Regions from separate parts of the Rossellomorea sp. RS05 genome, predicted to be linked through region 2. Evidence: riboswitches for the same ligand, from Rfam matches in the RefSeq annotation. Region 2 holds a riboswitch; each other region holds the start of a gene.

Region 1 (5,387 bases), on a different contig from region 2:
AAAGTCCCCCTTTCGTTGGAGGGGATCAGCATGCAGCCGAATTTCGAGGCGAAAGAAAATAAAATCTACCAGAGCTATACCTCATCAGAAGGGCATGACGCCCGCTATACGGATTGCGATGAAGGTGGATGGTGTTAACATGACATCGGGGGATTCCCCCCGGTGTTCTTTAGGATCAAATCCTTTGCAAAATACCACTGACATGAGAAAATAGAGATAATAAGTGGACCATTAATAATCTTTTACTACTTCACTGAAAGTCAAGGTGATTGTCATGGAAGTCGTGGATGAAAAAGTCCTGATCGTAGAAGGCACATCCGATAAACGAAAGGTCAAAGATATCATCAGTGAGCCCGTGGAAATCATTTGTACCAATGGTACGATCAGTCTGACTAAAATGGACGAACTGATTGATTCATTAATCGACAGGGACGTATACATCCTTGTGGATGCCGACGAAGCCGGTGAAAAACTCCGCAAGCAATTCAAGCGGGAGTTCCCGGAAGCAGGCCACCTGTATATCGACAGGATGTACAAGGAAGTGGCTGCTGCCCCGGAATATCACCTCGCTTCCGTTTTGATCGGAGCCAATATTGATGTCCACCAACAATATCTTGGAAAAAGGATGAATTAGCTTTGAAAGAGTTGAACAGCCATGAAGCGCTGCAAACGATTCGAAAGAATGAAAGACTGCTTGCCCTCTATTTGTATACACCCATGTGTGGGACCTGTCAGGTTGCAGGGAGGATGATCGAGATCGTAGAAAATCTGCCCCAACCGTTTGTTTTTGCAAAGGCAAATCTGAATTACATGGCGGATTTCGCAACTGAGTATGCGATCGAGAGCGTTCCTTGCCTCCTCCTGTTCAAAGATGGAGTCGAGGTCGACCGGATCTATGCGTTCCAGTCTGTACCGTTTCTGTATGAAGCATTGAATAAGATAGCGTGAAGGGGCCAAAAAGGCCTTTTTTTTATGCTCGAATAGCAAAAGAAATAGATGGATTTCAACGGAAACCACTACGACTTTTCTACATACCGGGACATATTTCTCGGGAAATGAAACGAACCCGCCAATATATTGTCTATTGGGCCCTTCCTTCGACAGTCCGTCCACAATCTGTCGAGAAAGTACGGGAGGATAAACAATCCAGTAGTGGAATTAGTTAAGTATCCGAGATACTGGAGGGGTTGCATGAGAGAGTATTTAGAGAAAGTAGTAGATCAATGCGAGACCAGGTATCACTTACAATTATTATTTCCAGACACACCTTTCGTCCTACACTTCCAAAGTGGCTCAAGCGGGTACAGTCTGTCTATTTCGAATAAGGGATGCGCCGTACTTCCCGAACCACACCCTGATCCCCATCTGACGATAATTGCTGGAGAGGTCCGGCAGTTACTTTCTTTATTTGCAGGGAATGAGCGATTAACTTCCCTTGTTGATAAAAAGGATGTCGTAGTCCGTGGGGGTTACCGGCATTTGTTGTTTGCTGAATCCGTGCTTTGGTTGACCCGTTTTCACATCGTTGAACCAGTGAGCGTATAATGTGCAAAAATGAATTGACACCATGTTTATTCGGTGATAGTATCTTTTTAGTAACAAATTTCTGAGTATTTAGTATGGATAATTAAATAACGTTTATCTCTTATTAAGAGTGGTGGAGGGAAGTGCCCGATGAAACCCGGCAACCGTCAATGAAAATTGACACGGTGCCAATTCACTCGAAGCGAAGGCTTCGACAGATGAGAGAAAGTCTGCTATTGAAATAGTATGCCTTTCTGCTTATCGCAGAAAGGCATTTTTATTTTTCAAATGACGTTCGATGATTTAACAGCAAACGTCATTTGGATATAATTCCTAGTAAACCGGTGGTTTTACTGATGGCGAGGTGGATACAACATGATTACGATTTCTGATGTAAAAAAAATCTTTCAAACGAAAAACGGAACGGTTTCAGCTGTCGATGGGGTGGATATGACCATCAAGGATGGAGAAATCTTCGGTGTGATCGGATACAGTGGAGCCGGAAAGAGCACGTTGATCCGGATGCTGAACGGGCTTGAGGTCCCTACTGATGGTTCCGTCGATGTGAACGGTCAGCTCATTTCACAGGCAAAAGGGAGGTCCCTCAGGGAGGCAAGGCAGTCAATGGGTATGATCTTCCAGCATTTTAACCTTCTTTGGTCGAGGACGGTCCTGGAAAATATCCAGTTTCCCCTCGAAATTGCAGGTGTATCGAAAAAAGAGAGGATCAAAAAAGCAAATGAGCTTCTCAACCTGGTCGGGCTTGAAGGCCGAGGTGATTCTTATCCATCGCAATTGAGTGGAGGGCAGAAGCAGCGGGTCGGCATTGCCAGGGCGCTGGCGAATGATCCGAAAGTGCTGCTATGCGATGAAGCGACTTCCGCCCTTGATCCACAGACCACAGACAGCATCCTCGACCTCCTGGTGGATATCAATGATCGCCTTGGATTAACGATCGTGTTGATCACCCATGAGATGCATGTCATCCGCAAGATCTGTCACAGGGTAGCGGTCATGGATTCAGGTAAAGTCGTGGAAGAAGGGGACGTACTTGACGTGTTCCGGAACCCTAGGGAAGAAGTGACGAAGCGTTTTGTAAAAGAAGTTTCTCAGCAACAGGAATCGGATGATGTCTTGGAACATTGTCCGGATGGGAAGGTGCTGAAACTGACGTTTGTAGGAGAAAGCACAGATCAGCCTCTCATCACAGCGCTGATCCGCCGGTTCGATATTGAAGTGAACATCCTTCAAGGGCAGATATCCCAAACGCAAAAAGGGGCCTTCGGAACGTTGTTCATCCAGCTCACCGGAGATCCATTGATTGTGGATCAGGCCGTCGCTTTTGCTGAAAATCAAGTGAAAGTGGAGGTGATGGAGAGATGATTGAAAAAGTCTTTCCGAATGTCGATTGGGAGAAAATGTGGGAGGCAACACTTGAAACCTTATACATGACGGGGATGTCGGTCATTTTGACCTTTTTCCTCGGTCTTGCCCTTGGAATCCTCTTGTTCCTTACATCGAAGGGGAACATTTGGGAGAACAAGGCGGCTTATTCGATTACCAATGCGGCAGTCAATATATTCAGGTCCATCCCTTTCATCATTCTGATTGTGTTACTGATTCCATTTACGAAGGTATTGATCGGGACGATCCGGGGGGCCAACGCGGCCTTGCCGGCCCTGATCATCGGTGCTGCCCCGTTTTATGCCCGGATGGTGGAAATCGCCCTCCGCGAAGTCAATAAAGGGGTCATCGAAGCAGCGAAAGCCATGGGGTCCAAGACGAGTACCATCATCATGAAGGTCCTTCTCCCAGAATCCATGCCGGCTCTCATCTCGGGAATCACCGTGACGGCCATCGCATTGGTCGGTTATACCGCAATGGCAGGCGTCATCGGAGCTGGCGGTCTCGGGAATCTGGCATTCCTGGATGGATTCCAGCGCAGCAGGACCGATGTCACCTTGGCGGCGACAATCTTGATCCTGGTTCTTGTATTCATCATTCAGCTTGTCGGTGATTATTTCACCAATAAAATAGATAAACGATAAAAGGAGAGAATTCAGATGAAAAAATGGCTAGTGGGAACGATTGCAGCAGCGAGTATTATAGGATTGGCAGCATGCGGAACCGGCGGGAGCAACGGTAGCTCAGGCGATTCAAAGGAACTCGTGGTCGGAGCATCCAATGTCCCTCACGCTGAGATCCTTGAGGAAGCAAAACCGATCCTTGAAAAAGAAGGGATCGACCTGAAGATCGAGACGTATCAGGATTACGTACTCCCGAATAAAGATCTGGACAGCGGGGACCTGGATGCGAACTACTTCCAACACATTCCTTACCTTGAGGGGCAAAAGAAAGAACACGGATATGATTTCGTCAGTGCCGGCGGAATTCACATTGAACCGATGGCTGTCTACTCGAAGAAGCATAAATCCCTTAAAGATATCCCGGAAGGCGGAACCATTCTATTCAGTAACTCCGTGGCAGAGCACGGAAGGATCCTGACTTTGCTTGAAGCAAACGGTCTGATCAAATTGAAGGATGGGATCGATAAAACCCAGGCGACATTGGATGATATCGCCGAAAACCCTAAAAAATTGAAATTCGACTACGAATACGAGCCGGCCCTTCTTACTCAGCTTTACAATAATGAAGAAGGCGATGCAGTCGTCATAAACTCCAACTATGCCATCGATAGCGGACTGGATCCGGTCAAGGATTCCATTGCCATTGAAGACAAGGAATCACCGTATGTGAACATCATCGCGGTCAAAAAAGGCGATGAAGACAAAAAAGAAATCAAGGAACTCGTGAAGGTGCTTCAGTCTGATGAAATTCAGGACTTCATCAATAAAGAGTGGAAAGGTTCCGTGGTTCCGGTCAAAGAATAAATACCAAACATAATCTTTTTGCAATAAGCTCATACTATTTTCGATCACTCGAATTAGAATGGAGCTGAAAGTGATGCAGGTAGAGCCTAGAAATACGACGGAAGCGGCCCTGCTCGATTATAAGACGGGGCTTGGGATCTTCACTGAAAAAATGCCGGACCTGGCGCAGCAATACAATGCTTTCACGGAGCATTGTTTCCGTGAAGGGGTATTATCAAAGAAAGAGAAGCAGCTGATCGCCCTTGGCATCAGTTTGTATTCTCAAGATGAGTACTGCATCATCTACCACACAAAGGGTTGTCTCGATCAAGGATGTACGGAAGAGGAAATCCTTGAAGCCGTGGGAGTAACTGCTGCATTTGGAGGCGGAGCAGCCATGAGCCAGGCGGTCACGCTTGTTCAGCAATCCATGCACGATCTGAATGAACTGAAGCATTAAATGAAAGGAGGGTCTTCGGACTCTCTTTTTTTGCATTTCAAAAGAGGATGAACTCCTTTCAGGAGGATACAGGCGGAAACGTGTAAGAAAGTCTGACAATTTAGCGCAGAACAGGAGTGAAGGATGATTTTCTGAAAAAATCACCCCACACACGTTTTGGCAAAAGAATGGCAGGGTAGTATCCTTAATGAGTAACACAAAAACCTGAAAGGAATGATTCACTATCGACTCTCTTGACAGTATGTCGTACACAAGCGAAATGGAAAAGGCCATGCATGGAGCCCACGGAGTAGGGTACGAGGTGTACAAACGAAAGCATGAAGTTCGGATGCAAGTAGAGAAGCAGAGAGAGAAGGATTATAGGGAAAGCCGCAGGATGATTGCTGCACTCGATCGAAAAGTGCATGCTAATATATAGAAGAATGACGGAGGAGCCGGTGATGGATGAATCACTGGTTTTTCTTATGTATAGAGGTTTAAATGGGCATTCATCCGTGATAAGGTAGGGGATGTAGGAACGTGATTTGCTCATG
Region 2 (5,387 bases):
AATAAGGAGGTCCGGCCTTGGTCGATTTAATGGGCGGGCTTCTTTATGGTTTCAGAATCACTTTGATGTTCCCGTCGGATTTCTCGTCAAAGATTTTATAGCCTTCGCTTGCCTGTTCCAGAGGAAGCGAGTGGGTGATGATATCAGTCGGGTCAAAAGCTCCATCTTCAATCATGCTGTAGAGCTTCGGCATCAGATGAATCACTGGAGCCTGGCCCATTTTAAGGGAAACGTTCCTGCTGAAGAAGTCACCGATCGGAAAACCATTTGCTCCAGTCGCATAGACGCCCGTCAACTGAACAGTACCGAACTTGCGCACCGCCTGAGAAGCAGTGATGATAGGACGGATCGTACCGAACTGATTATCAAAATCAGATCCGAATGATTCACCGGAAGCAACAGTCCCGTCCATCCCGACGCAGTCGATCACGACATCTGCTCCTCCATTCGTATCTTCGTGCAACAACTGTCCGATGTCCGGATTTCCCGAAAAGTCATAGATTTCTGCTCCATTCGTCTTCTTGGCATGATCAAGGCGATGCCTTACCTGATCAACGGCAATGACTCTTTTTGCCCCTTTTAACCTGGCGAATTTTTGAGCCATGAGTCCGATTGGACCACTGCCGAGGATGATGACGGTATCACCAGCCTATACACCGCTGTTCTCAACGCTCCAATATGCAGTAGGAATGACATCTGAAAGGAAAAGCACATTCTCGTCAGAAAGTTCACTTTCTTCGGGGACTTTGAACGAGGTGAAATCTGCGTAAGGGACCCTCAGGTATTCGGCTTGTCCACCAGGGTAATTCCCGTTCATTTCGGTAAAACCAAAAAGCCCGCCGACTTCACCATGGGGGTTCGATTCATCACATTGACTTTCCATCTGGTTCTGACAGAAGAAGCATTCTCCGCAGCCGATATTGAAAGGGATCACGACACGGTCTCCTTTTTTCAATGTCTTGACGTCTGCTCCCACTTCCTCGACGATTCCCATCGGTTCGTGACCGACCACATAATCCCGTGGTGGTTCGATTCCTGCCTTATATAAGTGCAGGTCCGATCCGCAAATTCCGCTTGCCGTGATTCTTACGATCATATCTGTGCTTTCCTGGATATCAGGATCTTCGACTTCCTTCACCGACATGTTTTCTTTGCCTTGGAACGTTACTGCTTACATCGATGTCACTCCATTCATATTTTGTATGATTATGGTAGTTGTTTTGAGGTAATAGGGGTGAGGTAAACCTAAGAACTGCATTTCATCGTCATCCACCCTTTCTTCATAAAAAAAGTGAATGCGGTGAAAAATGCATCTATGACCATGAAAGAAGTCTGAGTTTTGGTTTAAATTCGTCAATTCGCATTGACATTTTCCCTTTACTGGTATAAATTATGGGAAAGCCATTAAACAATCATATACGCAATTCTTATCAAGAGAGGTAGAGGGACTGGCCCGATGACACCTCAGCAACCAGCCGTGAACAAGGTATGGTGCTAATTCCAGCAAGCTGATACAGGCTTGGGCGATAAGAGGGACTTAACCATTCAAACCTTCTTATTCGTATAAGAAGGTTTTTTGATGTAAATAGGATTAAAGGAGAGGTCACGATGAGTCGACATATTGAAACATTACTGGTGCAGGCGGGGAACAGAAAGGATGCAGGAACAGGTGCTGTCAGTCTCCCCATCCACTTATCGACAGCGTATGAACATAAGGGCATCGGGCAGTCGACGGGCTTCGATTATTCACGTACGGGGAATCCAACGAGAAGTGCATTGGAAGAAATACTTGCGCAACTGGAAGGGGGGCAGAAAGCATATGCCTTCTCATCCGGCATGGCTGCGGTCCACGCTGTTCTGTCCCTATTTCAAAGCGGTGACGAACTGGTCGTTTCCAAAGATCTTTATGGGGGAAGCTACAGGCTGTTTAAACAATACGAAGCACAGTATGGGATTAAATTCCGCTTTGTGGATACAGCATGCATTGAAGAAGTGGAAGCATCTGTCACGCCATCCACGAAGGGGATATTTGTAGAGACTCCGACGAATCCACTGATGAATGAAGCGCCGATCCGGGAAATCAGCCGGGTGGCAAGGAAACATAATGTACTGCTCATTGTGGACAATACCTTTTATACCCCGGTCATTCAGAGACCGATTGAAGAGGGTGCTCATATCGTCGTCCATAGTGCAACGAAGTATCTTGGAGGTCATAACGATGTCCTAGCCGGTGTAGTGGTGGTCGACTCAGAATCTCTGGCCGACCGAATCTATACGGTTCAGAATTCTATCGGTGCCACCCTTGCACCATTGGACTGTTGGCTCTTGATAAGAGGAATGAAGACGCTTGGCTTGAGGATGAAACAGCACGAATCAAATGCGAAACAAATTGCTTCGTATCTTGAAAGTCACTCATCCATCACTGATGTCCTGTATACAGGGAAAGGCGGAATGCTTTCGTTCCGTCTGAGGAAAGAGGAGTGGGTCGGGCCGTTCCTGGAGCGCCTGGAGTTGATTACATTCGCTGAAAGTCTTGGGGGAGTGGAGAGTTTCATCACATACCCGGCTACCCAGACGCACGCGGATATTCCCGAAGAAGAACGGATCGTTCTCGGAATATGCAACCGGCTACTACGATTTTCAGTGGGAATCGAAAATGCAGACGATCTGATTCAAGACCTTGAGCAAGTATTGACGAATCTGGAGAAAGAGGTGTTTTTATATGAGTGATAAAAAGGAGTTCAGCATCCAGACATCCCTCATCCACAGTAATGGAGTGGATAAAGAGACCGGCGCCGTCAGTACGCCGATTCATCATGCGACCACATTCCACCAATCAGATTTTGATCAGTATGGAAACTATGATTACAGCCGTTCGGGTAATCCCACTCGTGAGAAAGTCGAAGAAGCCATCGCGGAACTTGAGGGCGGTGTAAGAGGGTTTGCTTTTTCATCGGGTATGGCAGCCATTTCTACTAGCTTCCTTTTGTTATCAGGCGGAGACCATGTCCTGGTATCTGAAGAGGTGTACGGAGGCACGTATAGGATGATCACGGAAGTATTGACCAAATTCGGGATCGAGTACTCATTTGTCGACATGAAAGATCTTCACGAAGTCGCCTGCGCCATTCGCCCGAATACAAAGGTGATCTATATGGAGACCCCCTCCAATCCGCTGCTCAATATCACCGATATTGAAGGGGTCGTCAAGCTTGCTAAAGCCCATGGGTGTATGACGTTCCTTGATAATACATTCATGACGCCCCTCCTCCAAAGACCGCTCAGTCTCGGAGTGGATGTGGTCCTTCACAGTGCCACAAAATTCCTCGCCGGCCACAGTGATGTCTTGGCGGGACTCGCCGTTACAGGAGATGAAGAGATTGCCAAAAAGCTCGCATTTTTGCAGAATTCCTTTGGGGCAGTCCTTGGTGTCCAGGACTGCTGGCTGTTGCTTCGCGGGATGAAGACTCTTCATGTGAGATTGAAAGAGTCGTCCGAATCAGCCTTCAAGATTGCCAGATTCCTTGAGAAAAGGGGTGAAGTGGAGCATGTATATTATCCGGGCCTCACGTATCACCAGGGTCATGAAATCCAAGTAAGGCAGGCCGAAGGGCCGGGAGCGGTGCTTTCCTTCCGACTTAAGGGGGCAGATGAAGTAAAGCAGCTCATCGACCATATCCATATTCCGGTATTTGCTGTGAGCCTGGGTGCAGTGGAGTCGATTTTATCCTATCCTTCAAGGATGTCGCATGCTTCCATGCCTCGTGAAGAAAGGGAAAGAAGAGGGATCACCGATGGTCTTCTCAGACTTTCGGTAGGGCTGGAAAATGTCGATGAACTGATTGCGGATCTTTCCAAAGGTCTGGATGCCATTACATCAAACAAACCGTCAAAGATCATTAACTTATAGGAGGGATGGAACAAAATGAGAGCTTTATTGGATGCACTATCTGAAAACATACTGATTGCGGATGGTGCGGTCGGAACCCTCCTATACTCGTATGGGGTGGACCGATGTTTTGAAGAATTAAATCTTTCCCATCCTGAAGAAATCGTCAATGTGCATAAGCAATATATAGATGCAGGCGCCGATATTATCCAGACCAATACGTATGGTGCGAATTATGCGAAACTTTCCAGATATGGTCTTCAAGATCAGGTGAAAGAAATCAATGAAGCAGCCGTACGACTGGCGAAAAAGGCAGCCGGGCAAGGAACATATATCCTCGGGACCATCGGGGGGATCCGGGCCATCAATCAGCATATCAGCCTTGAAGAAGTGAAAAGGGGCTTTAGAGAACAACTATACTGCTTGCTCCTTGAAGGGGTCGATGGGATCCTCCTCGAAACCTATTACGACTTTGAAGAGCTCAAAACCGTCTTGCAAATCGTGAAGAAAGAGACCGATCTGCCGGTCATCGCACAGGTATCCATGCATGAAACCGGAGTATTGCAAAACGGGATGGATATAAAGGACGCCCTTGGGGAATTGGAACTCCTCGGTGCCGATATTGTCGGGATCAACTGCCGGATGGGTCCTTTCCATATGGTAAAGTCCTTGGAGGGAGTTCCTTTGCCCAAGTCGTCCTTTTTGTCGGTCTATCCGAACGCAAGTCTTCCAAACTATGAGGAAGGGCGCTTCTACTATGCGGCAGAGCCTGATTACTTTGGAGACATAAGCAATGAATTGCGCCTCCAGGGTGCCAGAATCATCGGGGGCTGTTGCGGAACGACACCAGCCCATATAAAAGCTGTAAAGGAACGGTTGATATCAAGGGAACCGGTTAAAGAAAAAAAGGTGAAAACGCAAGAGCTGATTAAGCTCAAAGATCCCCATATTCAAAAAAACCTCCTCCATAGAAAGGTAAAGGAGAAAAAAACGCTCATTGTTGAACTGGATCCCCCGAAGCATCTCGACACCGGATTGTTCTTCCAAGGAGCAAAAGCTCTAAAAGAAGAGGGAATCGATGCGATAACCCTTGCGGATAATCCGCTTGCTTCCCCCAGGGTCAGCAATGATGCAATGGGAACCCTAGTCCAACAGAAATTTGGCCTTGATCCCCTTGTGCATATCACTTGCCGTGATCGTAATCTCATCGGCCTGCAATCCCACTTGATGGGCCTGCATACCCTTGGTATTCATAATATTCTGGCGATAACAGGCGATCCCGCAAAGATTGGTGATTTTCCAGGTGCTGCCTCGGTATACGATCTTTCCTCCATCGAACTGATCGAGCTCATCAAGCAAAATAATGACGGATTATCTTTTTCTGGTAAATCGCTGAGACAACGAACGAACTTTTCTGTCGGTGCAGCCTTCAATCCTAACTTCAGGCATTTGGATGCTTCCGTAAAGCGTCTCGAGAAAAAACAGCACGCCGGAGCGG
Region 3 (5,387 bases), on a different contig from region 2:
GATTATCAGGATGAACTTCGGGAAGCCCTTGATGGCCATTACATCGATTTCCAGACCCACAATCAGGATACAGAGGTTCAGGAAACGTATCAGTTCGATCAGGAGCATGTGCTGCCCCTCCTTAAGAGGTATGAAGCGCAGCTGGATCAAAAGTTGTTATCGAGTCCACATGAATTGGATAAAAACGTATATGGACGCCTTATCAGGAGTAAACAAACGGCTGCAGAACTCTACAGGGAAGAAAATATTGATCTTGAAGTAAAGGAGGACCGGCTTGCCACGCGATACTTTGAACTGACGGGGGCTCTGACGGCAGAGTGGGAAGGAGAGCAACTGACGATTCCCCAGCTGTTTCCCCTGCTCGAAGATCCGGACCGGACGAAACGGAAAAAGGTCTACGATCAACTATTCGGAGCCCTCGGTGGGGTGGAAGAGGAACTACAAGAAATCATGGATGAGCTCATGGTGATCCGCGAGCAGAAGGCTGCCAACAGCGGTCTGGCGAACTACCGGGATTATATGTTCAAGAAATATAATCGTTTCGACTATACACCGGAAGACTGCAAGGAGCTGGCGGATTCGATCCGTGAGCATGTTGTGCCGGCAATCGGAAGGATCTTGTCCAAAAAAACAGAAGAGTTGGGCGTGGAATCCATCCGTCCATATGATCATAGGGCCGTGCCGCTGGATGAAGAGCCCCTGCGACCATTCAAGACAGGTGACGAACTGGTGGAGAAGACCGGACGCGTATTGGGAGAGATTTCTCCTCGATTTTCTGAACTTCTCCACCTGATGGATACGAAGGGGCTGTTGGATCTTGAGACGAGGAAGAATAAGTCCCCGGGAGGTTTCTGTGAATCGCTACCTGTTTCCGGTCTATCGTTCATTTTCATGAATGCCTCGGGCACCCATGGGGATGTGACGACTCTGATCCATGAAATGGGGCACTGCATCCACAATGATTTCAAACGGACTCTCCCCCTTGCTTTTGACCGGGCGACCCCGATGGAATCGGCTGAGCTTGCGAGCATGGGAATGGAGTTATTGTCCATGGATCACTGGGATCATTTTTATTCCGAAGAGCAGGTGCGTCAGGCCAAACTTGATATGCTGAGGGACATCATCCAATTCTTCCCGTCAGGAATAAGGGTCGATGAGTTCCAGCACTGGATGTACGAGAACCCTGGTCATTCCAAGGAGGAGCGATCAGAGGCGTACGGAAGGATCGTAGACAGCTATCTGTCGTCGGAAGAGGATTGGAGTGGGTATGAAGAGGTGAAGAAGAAGCAGTGGCTCTTTGTCCTTCATATTTTTGAGGTCCCTTTCTATTACATCGAGTATGTCATCGCCCAGCTTGGGGCATTGCAACTCTACCGGATCTACAAAGAAGACCCCGCTCGGGCAATCGAAGGGTACAAGGAAGCGCTCCGTCTCGGGAATACGGCTTCTCTATCCGATGTGTATGAAGCGGCAGGACTATCTTTTGATTTTTCCGCTGATATGATCAAGGGGCTTGTGGCGTTCGTGGAAAAAGAGATTGATGAACTTGAAGGATCCATCGTGAAGAATTCATAACAAAAAGAACCCATCGGATGCGGGCTTTACGGCTTCCAATGGGCTCTTTTTGTATTCGTACGAGAAACATCAGTTATACGTTCCGATTGGCATCGGGATAAAATCTATGGTGGATGTGTTGGTACTCATCAGTATGACCGGTGATTTTGGCAAGGATTTTCAGTTCGGTGAGCAAGAAGGTTTTATCCAGTTCATAGATCACGGATTCTTCTATATGATCGATGGTGTTGGCGGCGAAGTCCCACAGGCATTGATGCCGTTCGCGCGGAAGGGTTTCTGAAAGACGTGAAAGAGCCTTGACGATATCAGTGATGATCAGGTGGTTGCCCCTGGCATAATGCCTGACGTATCCGAATCCGCGATACAGGTAATAATCAAAGTCTTCAATCTCGAGAATGACCCTAACATCCTCATCATCGTCAATTAAATAAGGAGAGAATGACAGATGATGATTGATGGTGAGCATCAGATCCGTAATCTGGTGAATGGTATTGGATGCTGTTTTTGGATCATCATTGCCTAGAGATTTAATGGCCACCTCTGCCAGTTTATGCATTCCCATTTGAAGATCCTGAATTTCCGTTTCTTTATGTCCGATTTCAATTAGAGCTAGATATTTTTCCATATCGACTTTTTTTTCATCCGCACCGTAAAGGCAGATAATGTCGTTGCCGCAGAGGACGAAATCGCCGATCTTGAAGTGCAGACGTACGATGATCCCATCCTCCCGAGCTTTCTCAATCATGGAATGAAAGTCGATAATCTGTACGTAGCCAGAAGCCTTTGCTTTGACATTCAGGCACTTGCTTTCATCCAGATCGAACTGGGGATGATCATCCTTTGTCCGGTGGCATTCCAGATCTTTTTTCAGTGTTTGATTGATCATGACTTCGGATACCTTCTTCATGTTGTAGGTGATATTATGGACCTGCATCCACGTAGAGGCGTGGTTGATGAAGAAGATGAAGGTGATGGCCGCAATGAAGGCAACGATGACGGTCAAGACGGGTGCGGCGGTGAACATTTCTTTCTTTGAACTTCCGATGAAGAGGAAGATGAATAGTACAAAGACAAAGCTCCCATTGAAGATGCCGAGAGCATGCTGAGTCTTTTTATCGGAAATGAAATTCAGCAGCATGCGGGGCGAGAACTGTCCACTGAATGTCGTAAGGACGACGAGAAGGGAGTTCAAGGTAAAGGCGCTCAGAGTGAGGACCCCGCCGATCAGGGTGCTGACAAGCGTCCTTGTGACCGATGCATTCATGCTGAAGAGCTTTGGTACATAATGAGACAGCTCTACTTTCAGATCTAGGAACAAGGTGCATGCCACAAGCAGCAGGGACAGGCAGATGTAAAGGAAGGGCATGAACCAGATGGTGAGCTGGATTTCGTGAGCCCGCTGTCTTTTGGACATGAGCAGGTACTTTTGGACGTCATTTGGCAGGAATTTCTTAAACATGGTGTAACCCGATCCTTTCTGAATGGTGTTGAGTAGTCATTTGTTTCCCTCCATGTGCGGGTTAAAACGTATTTTGAGGTATTTTAAATAAATCTTTTTTAGCCCTGTTTTTAAGGGGTCGAAAAGAGTCTAATTATCAGAAAAGATAAAAAACCTATTGACGTAAAGCCCTGATCCCCTATATAATCCTACTCATACTTATTGACTGAACAAACCAGAAAAACACACACTCTTATCTAGAGCGGCGGAGGGAATAGGCCCGATGAAGCCCGGCAACCTGCAATCATGAAAGGTGCCAATTCCTACAGATCGATGGTGATCTGGAAGATAAGGGGAGGAGCCTGCCTGATAAGCCCTCTTCTTAACCATAAGAAGGGGACTTTTTTGTTTCCCCTGCCATCTTTCAACCAAGTCATTCAACCCTTTAGGAGGAAGAAACATGTCAGAATTGCACGTAGCACTACTCGGATTCGGAACCGTCGGTCAGGGAGTATACGAAGCCCTGGACACACATCGCGAAAGGATCAAGGATATCACGGGAAAAGAGGTGCGGATCCGTGCCATCTTGATCAAAGACCCATTAAAGGAAAGAGAGATTGATCCAAGCATCAAGGTCACGACGGACTTTGACGAAATCCTGGAAGATGAGGGCATCGATGTCTTGTTTGAAGCGATTGTCGGGGAAGAACCTGGTTACACCTATCTCACCAAGGCCATCGAACGGGGGATCCATGTTGTAACGGCCAATAAGGCGATGTTTGCCTCGAAGGGTGAGGACCTTTTGACACGTGCGCGTGAACGGGCAGTCGCAGTCGGATTTGAAGCGACTACGGCAGGAGGACTTCCCATTATCGGTGCCATCAGGCAACTTCTGAATGTGAATGAAATCACACATATTCAAGGCATATTGAATGGGACCTCCAATTTCATCCTTTCCCAGATGAGGAAAGAAGGCTTGTCCTTCGAGCGGGCCCTTTCTATTGCTCAGGAAAAAGGATACGCAGAAGCAGATCCCACCAGTGATGTTGGAGGACAGGATGCCTTCTATAAGCTCATGATCCTCAGTCGAGCAGCCTTCCATTGTCAGCCCGACTGGGAAGCGGTCCCGAAAAAAGGGATCACGGATCTAACCAGCGATTGGTTGCAGGCCGCTGAATCCTTCTCCCTCCGGTTCAAGCATGTCGGGTCAATTCAAAGGGACAGGGAAAGCATAAGCGGGGTAGTGGAACCCGTATTGGTGAAGGAATCCCATCCTTTTTATGGAGTGGAGAATGTTGAAAACGTTGTGTCTGTAAAAGGGAGCCTGGTGGGAAGGGTCACTCTTTCAGGACCGGGAGCGGGTAAATTACCTACAGGAAGTGCGATGGTGGAGGATTTTCTCTCACTGATCGAAGGAAGATACGCATCTTCCGAGACGCGTGCCAGAATAGGAGTCGAATCCCTTTCCGGCCGTGATGGTGAATGGGTGGTGAGGACTCCGGATGAGGCATTGCCGGAATGGGTCGACCGCTTTGATCTGTTGGACCGCATCACACTGAGTGGCCACCTGTATCTCTTCATCAGAGGTAGTGAAGAAGAGTTGAACGCAGTGCAGCAAGCAGATGAGAGGCTGCAGCCCTATCCTGTCTTGAAGGAACTTCCCCTCGAGTCCAGACTGAAAAGGGAAGCATCGGTACGTTAACTATTTACGAAAGAAGGGGACATGGTGGAGATCATCGTACAGAAATTCGGAGGCACCTCAGTGGGATCGGTGGAAAGAATCAAACGGATGGCCCAGCATGTCATCCGTGAGAAGCAAAAGGGGAAAGAAGTGGCCGTCGTCGTGTCCGCTATGGGTGACACGACCGACCATTTGACGAAGCTCGCGGGGGAAATCACGGCCCATCCACCGAAACGGGAAATGGACCTCCTGTTATCCACTGGTGAACAAATCACCATTGCCCTGTTGACCCTGTCGATTCAAGAGGCGGGATTCAAAGCCGTCTCCCTTACTGGGCGACAAGCGGGCATCAGAACAGATGGCGTCCATGGGAAGGCCAGGATAAAAGGGATCGACCCATCCCGGGTGCAGGATGAGCTCCGTAAAGGAATCATCCCTGTGGTGGCGGGATTCCAGGGATTCACAGATGCCTGTGAAATCACGACCCTTGGAAGGGGAGGTTCCGATACGACGGCGACGGCCCTTGCTGCAGCCCTTGGTGCGGAGCGCTGTGATATCTATACGGACGTAGATGGGATCTATACGACCGATCCCCGGGTTGTCCCTGCTGCGACGAGAATCCCACATCTTACCTACCGTGAGGTTCTCTGTCTCGCTGATTCCGGGGCAGCTGTCATCCATCCCAGGGCCGTC
Region 4 (5,387 bases), on a different contig from region 2:
ATATTCTCAAGCTGAAGCGCATCAAGCAGATCCATATCCGCCGCAAGAGCAAAGTTCCCAGGCACAGCCGCCAAATCGACACTATCCACCGTACGTGGAAGCTGAGCCGCTTCAATCGCCTTGAACTTCAAATTCTTCGCATTCGTCTCGATATCCTTCTCCGAAACCGTCAGCGGATTGCTGTCCGACTTCAACGTGATCAGCTTCGCATCGGCAAGGATCTGGAACGCACGTGCCGCATTCGTAGGATCGTTCGGAATTGTGATTTGGCTTCCTTCCTTGATGCTGTCGATGGAATCAAACTTATCAGAATAAATGCCCATCGGAGCCGTAGGAACGGAAATCAGCTCGGAAAGCTCGATCTTGTTTTCTTTCGCAAAGTTTTCCATGTAGATCTTATGCTGGAACAGGTTGGCATCAAGATCACCCTGTGCCAATGCATTATTTGGCTGGATGTAATCATTGAATTCCTTGACCGTCACTTTATAGCCTTTTTCTTCAAGACCCGGCTTGATGGCTTTTGTCACCATATCGCTGTAAGGTCCGGTTGTGGCTCCGATGGTGATGTCTTTTTCATCTTTTTTGTCGCTGCTGTTGCCGCACGCCGCCATGAGGCTGACTGCGATGGCAAGGCCGAGTAGTAATGTCCATTTTTTCATTGTGTTTCCTCCATTATCTATCGTTTGTCTACTGCTTTGGCAAAAATGTCGCCGGCATATTGGATGACTTGTACAAGACAGATCAAGACGACCACCGTCGTGAACATGACCGTGTTGTCATATCGGTAGTATCCGAACCGGATGGCAAGGTCACCGACCCCTCCCCCGCCGATTGTACCCGCCATGGCGGAGTAAGCGATAAGGGATATCGCCGTGATGGTGACGCCCTGGATGACAGCTGGTTTGGCTTCCGGAAGAAGCACATCCTTAATGATCATCCACGGGCTCGCCCCGACGGATACCGATGCTTCAATGACTCCCTTGTCGATTTCCTTCAGTGCGGTTTCGACGATCCGGGCGAAGAACGGAATTCCAGCGACGGATAGGGAGACTGAAGCCGCCGTCGGTCCGATCACATCCCCTGTGAGGATCTTCGTCAGAGGAAGGAGCGCCACCAGAAGGATGATGAACGGGACCGACCGGACCATATTCACAATGAATCCAACGATGGATTTCACGAAGCGGTTTTCGAGGAACAGCCCCTTATCCGTTGTGAAAAGAAGCACTCCGAGGGGAAGTCCGATGATAACAGCAATCAACAGGGATATCCCCACCATATACAATGTTTCTAAAAATGCCTGATTCAGATCCGGCAAGATGTCAATGATGGCTTCAGGCAGCATCTTCAAGCACCTCCAGACTTTGCGTACGCTGGGTAATGAATTCGATGGCGGCATCGATTTCGGCGCGTTCTCCGATCAATTCCATGATGAAGATCCCGAGTGGCACTTCCTGGATGTATTCGATCTTCCCGTGAAGGATATTCCCTTTCACGTGATACCGCTGGAAGACATCGGACACGACGCTTTCTTCTGCAATGGAGCCTTTGAATTGGATCTTGATCAACGTCCCTTTCCTTGCCTTCGCCAAATGATCCGGCAGGTCGAACTGAAGGATCGTCTCGATGAACTGCCTGGTCAGGGGCTCCTTCGGATTCGAGAAGAGATCATATACGGGACCTTCTTCAATGATCCGTCCATCCTGCATCACGGCCATCCGGTCGCAGATTTCCTTGACGACTTCCATCTCATGGGTGATGAGGACGATGGTCAGTCCGAGCTCTTCGTTCAGCTTTTTCAATAATTTCAGGATCGACCTTGTGGTATTCGGGTCGAGGGCGGATGTTGCTTCATCGCACAGAAGAACGGATGGATTGTTCGCAAGTGCCCGGGCAATCCCGACGCGCTGCTTTTGACCTCCGCTCAGCTGAGCGGGATAGGCATCTGCCTTATCCGATAGGCCGACCATGGCGAGAAGCTCTTCCACACGCGGCCGGATCTCAGCCTTTGGCACCTTGGCCGCTTTCAGGGCGAATGCCAGATTGCCGTAGACCGTCTTTGCCTTGATCAGGTGGAAGTGCTGGAAGATCATGCTCGTCTTCTGCCTTGCCGATCTGAGCTCGCGTGGAGACAGCTTCGTAAAGTCCAGTCCGTCGATGATGACCTCACCTGAAGTAGGTCTCTCCAACAGATTCAAGCAACGAATGAGGGAGCTTTTCCCAGCTCCGCTATACCCGACGATTCCAAAGATTTCTCCCTTTTCAATCTTGACGGAAACGTCATTGACGCCGATCACAGTTTGCTTTTTCGTTTTATACTCTTTCACAAGATGGTTGATCTCGATCATTGCGCTTCACCTCTTTTTCCAATAAAAAATGCCTCTTTCAGCTGAAAGAAGCATCGCATATCGATCATCGACTTATCTCTCAGAATGAAAACCATCCTGCAGGAATTAGCACCGTTCCATATGGAGGTTGCCGGACGTCATAGGGCCTGATCCCTCGGTCGCTCTTGATAATTTGAATACTATATAATTTTTGAAGATTTCATCTATAAGAGATAATAATGGGTATTTGGTTGGGTGTCAACTACCATTCACACCTATGGAAACCATGTAAGCGTTACCTTCACTTTAAGATTAGGCTCGAATTATTTTTGGTCCTTTCGAAAGGTTTGCTCATTTCCGCCAATCATTGGTCCCTGTTCATACTGCCACCACTTTGACGAAGCCTGCCATTTTCCATATGATAGGCTTACATCATCATTGATCCGGAGGTCACTATGAATATTCTATTAGTTGAAGACGATAAGACGATTGCAGCAGGACTTGAATACTCCCTGCAGAACGAGCAATTCGGCACATTTGTTTGCCATAATGTCGCTGCCGCTGAGGACATGATCAACACCCGCTGGACAGAGATTGATCTGTTCCTCTTTGATTTGTCCCTTCCCGACGGGAGCGGCTATGACCTGTGCTCCCTCGTAAAGAAAAAGACCGATAAACCGGTGATCTTCCTGACGGCCATGGACGAAGAAGTCAATGTGGTCATGGGTCTTGATATGGGAGCAGATGATTACATCACAAAGCCGTTCCGTGTCAGGGAACTCATGTCACGGATCAAGTCGGTCCTACGCCGCTACGATAAGCAGACGCCTGCCCATTTCACACTCGGCGACATCAAGATCCTTCCGGCTGAAGGCAAAGTATATAAGGGCGGCGAAGAAATCCAGCTGACGGCCCTCGAGTACCGGCTCCTTCTGATTTTTGCCCAGCACAAGGATCAGGTGCTCACGCGTACACAGCTCCTTGAGAAAATCTGGGATGTGGCAGGCGATTTCGTCAACGATAACACCCTCACCGTCTACATCAAACGGTTGCGTGAAAAACTGGAAGACGACCCGCAGAACCCCGGTATCATTAAGACGATCCGTGGAATGGGCTATAAGGCAGGAGACCGCTGATGCTGAGGAATAAAGAAATACGGGTGTTCCTTGTAACGATCGTGATCATCGCCGTCATCGGAACAATTTGCGCATCTTACATAAGTCTGCAAGCGTCTGTGGCCATAGCCGTCACCTCCCTCCTACTCATCACAAGCTTCATGCTTTACACAGCCTGGCGCTACAGGGAAATCGGGAAGCTTTCCGACTACCTTCGAAAGATATCAAATGGAGACTACTCCCTCGACGTTCGGGACAACCATGAGGGGGAGCTCAGCATCCTGAAGTCCGATATGTACAAGGTGACACTCCGACTATCGGAAAACAGCTCACGCCTCCAGGAAGACAAGCTCAAACTGACCGATGCCATCTCGGATATTTCCCATCAGCTTAAAACACCCCTCACCTCCATGATGGTCATGTCCGACCTGTTGAGGAATCCGGGCTTGGATGAAGGAAAACGCCGGGAATTCACACGCCGTATCCAGGTCCAGCTTGAACGGATCGAATGGCTCGTCTCCTCCCTATTGAAACTCTCAAAGATCGATGCGGGAACGGCACGCTTCAAGAAGGAGAATGTGGACGTGTCTGCCCTCATACGGGATGCCGTGGACCCTCTTCTCATCCCCATGGAGATCAAGGACGTAACACTTCAGATTGAAGACGAACCGGCCTCATTTGTTGGAGACGGGAACTGGACGAAGGAAGCCATCATCAATATATTGAAAAACAGCATCGAACACTCATCAGAGAGAGGACGTATCACCATCGCCTCTCAGGAAAATGCCCTTTTCACTGAAATCACCATTACTGATCAAGGCAGCGGGATCCCGAAGGAAGACCTCCCCCATATCTTCAAGCGCTTCTACCGGGGAAAGAATGCCACGGAAGACAGCGTCGGAATCGGCCTTGCCATGGCCTACAGCATCATGAAGAACCAGGACGGTGACATTGAAGTATCAAGCAGCCCTGCGGGAACGACCTTCTCACTCAAAATCTACAAACATACCATCTAGCCAGGTGACAGAATTGTCACTTTCACTGTCACGGAAGAGTCATTTTAGGCAGATATACTAAAAGCATCAACCAACTGGAGGTACAATTTTGTGAATATCTTACAAATTGAAAATCTGTCTAAAGTGTACGGAAAAGGGGAAACGGCGGTCAAAGCACTCGATAATGTTTCGTTCACAGTGAAACAAGGGGAATTCGTCGTCATCATCGGACCTTCGGGTTCTGGTAAATCGACGCTACTTCACATGCTCGGAGGAGTCGATCGCCCAAGCTCGGGACGCGTCCTCGTCAACGACACCGATATGTACAGCTTGAATGAAACCCAGCTTGCCATATTCAGAAGGAGGCAGATCGGGCTCATCTATCAGTTCTACAATTTGATCCCAATCCTGTCGGTGGAAGAAAATATCACACTTCCAATGCTTCTTGATAAGCAGAAAGTGGATCCGAAGCAGCTCAATGACATTACAACCAGACTCGGATTGACTGAAAGGCTCGGCCATCTGCCGAATCAGCTATCCGGTGGACAACAGCAGCGTGTATCCATCGGCCGAGCCCTCATCAGCAACCCGGCTCTCATGCTTGCCGATGAGCCGACGGGGAACCTTGACAGCAAGAACTCCGAGGAGATCATGGAACTCCTCAAAATGTTCAACAAGACATACAAACAGACGCTGATCGTCATCACCCATGACGAGCGCATCGCCATGCAGGCGGACCGCGTCATCTCCATCGAAGACGGGAAGATCTCCAAAGATGAGGTTCTCCGTCCATGAATATCATAAACAAACTGACCCTCAGACATTTGAAAGAAAACAAGCGCAGGACCATGGTCACCATCATCGGTGTCATCATCTCCGTCGCCATGGTGACCGCCGTCTCGACCCTGTTCGTCTCCTTCCTTGATCTCATGAAGCAGGACAACATCAATAAA

What was found. A riboswitch is a leader RNA that binds a small molecule or an ion and turns the genes downstream of it on or off. The one in region 2 is predicted to bind S-adenosylmethionine.
Region 1: another riboswitch for S-adenosylmethionine. It lies ahead of ABJ225_RS18775 (methionine ABC transporter ATP-binding protein); the one in region 2 lies ahead of ABJ225_RS03445 (methionine biosynthesis PLP-dependent protein).
Region 3: another riboswitch for S-adenosylmethionine. It lies ahead of ABJ225_RS14965 (homoserine dehydrogenase); the one in region 2 lies ahead of ABJ225_RS03445 (methionine biosynthesis PLP-dependent protein).
Region 4: another riboswitch for S-adenosylmethionine. It lies ahead of ABJ225_RS20840 (methionine ABC transporter ATP-binding protein); the one in region 2 lies ahead of ABJ225_RS03445 (methionine biosynthesis PLP-dependent protein).

What each region holds. Positions count from the first base shown of each region.
Region 1 is NZ_JBDKWY010000009.1:28,890-34,276, forward strand. It holds gene ABJ225_RS18760 (YusG family protein) at 1-138, shown strand, start outside; gene ABJ225_RS18765 (toprim domain-containing protein) at 275-634, shown strand; gene ABJ225_RS18770 (thioredoxin family protein) at 637-948, shown strand; SAM riboswitch class I at 1,643-1,749, shown strand; gene ABJ225_RS18775 (methionine ABC transporter ATP-binding protein) at 1,900-2,907, shown strand; gene ABJ225_RS18780 (methionine ABC transporter permease) at 2,904-3,572, shown strand; gene ABJ225_RS18785 (MetQ/NlpA family ABC transporter substrate-binding protein) at 3,588-4,415, shown strand; gene ABJ225_RS18790 (carboxymuconolactone decarboxylase family protein) at 4,489-4,854, shown strand; gene ABJ225_RS18795 (YuzK family famiily protein) at 5,096-5,272, shown strand.
Region 2 is NZ_JBDKWY010000001.1:664,806-670,192, forward strand. It holds partial or broken gene ABJ225_RS03440 (alcohol dehydrogenase catalytic domain-containing protein) at 44-1,144, opposite strand; SAM riboswitch class I at 1,425-1,533, shown strand; gene ABJ225_RS03445 (methionine biosynthesis PLP-dependent protein) at 1,609-2,730, shown strand; gene metC (cystathionine beta-lyase) at 2,723-3,910, shown strand; gene ABJ225_RS03455 (bifunctional homocysteine S-methyltransferase/methylenetetrahydrofolate reductase) at 3,926-5,387, shown strand, end outside.
Region 3 is NZ_JBDKWY010000005.1:258,329-263,715, forward strand. It holds gene ABJ225_RS14955 (M3 family oligoendopeptidase) at 1-1,575, shown strand, start outside; gene ABJ225_RS14960 (DUF2254 domain-containing protein) at 1,649-3,034, opposite strand; SAM riboswitch class I at 3,264-3,368, shown strand; gene ABJ225_RS14965 (homoserine dehydrogenase) at 3,474-4,715, shown strand; gene ABJ225_RS14970 (aspartate kinase) at 4,740-5,387, shown strand, end outside.
Region 4 is NZ_JBDKWY010000012.1:64,312-69,698, reverse strand. It holds gene ABJ225_RS20850 (MetQ/NlpA family ABC transporter substrate-binding protein) at 1-659, opposite strand, end outside; gene ABJ225_RS20845 (methionine ABC transporter permease) at 677-1,342, opposite strand; gene ABJ225_RS20840 (methionine ABC transporter ATP-binding protein) at 1,332-2,345, opposite strand; SAM riboswitch class I at 2,415-2,519, opposite strand; gene ABJ225_RS20835 (response regulator transcription factor) at 2,780-3,460, shown strand; gene ABJ225_RS20830 (sensor histidine kinase) at 3,460-4,455, shown strand; gene ABJ225_RS20825 (ABC transporter ATP-binding protein) at 4,546-5,229, shown strand; gene ABJ225_RS20820 (FtsX-like permease family protein) at 5,226-5,387, shown strand, end outside.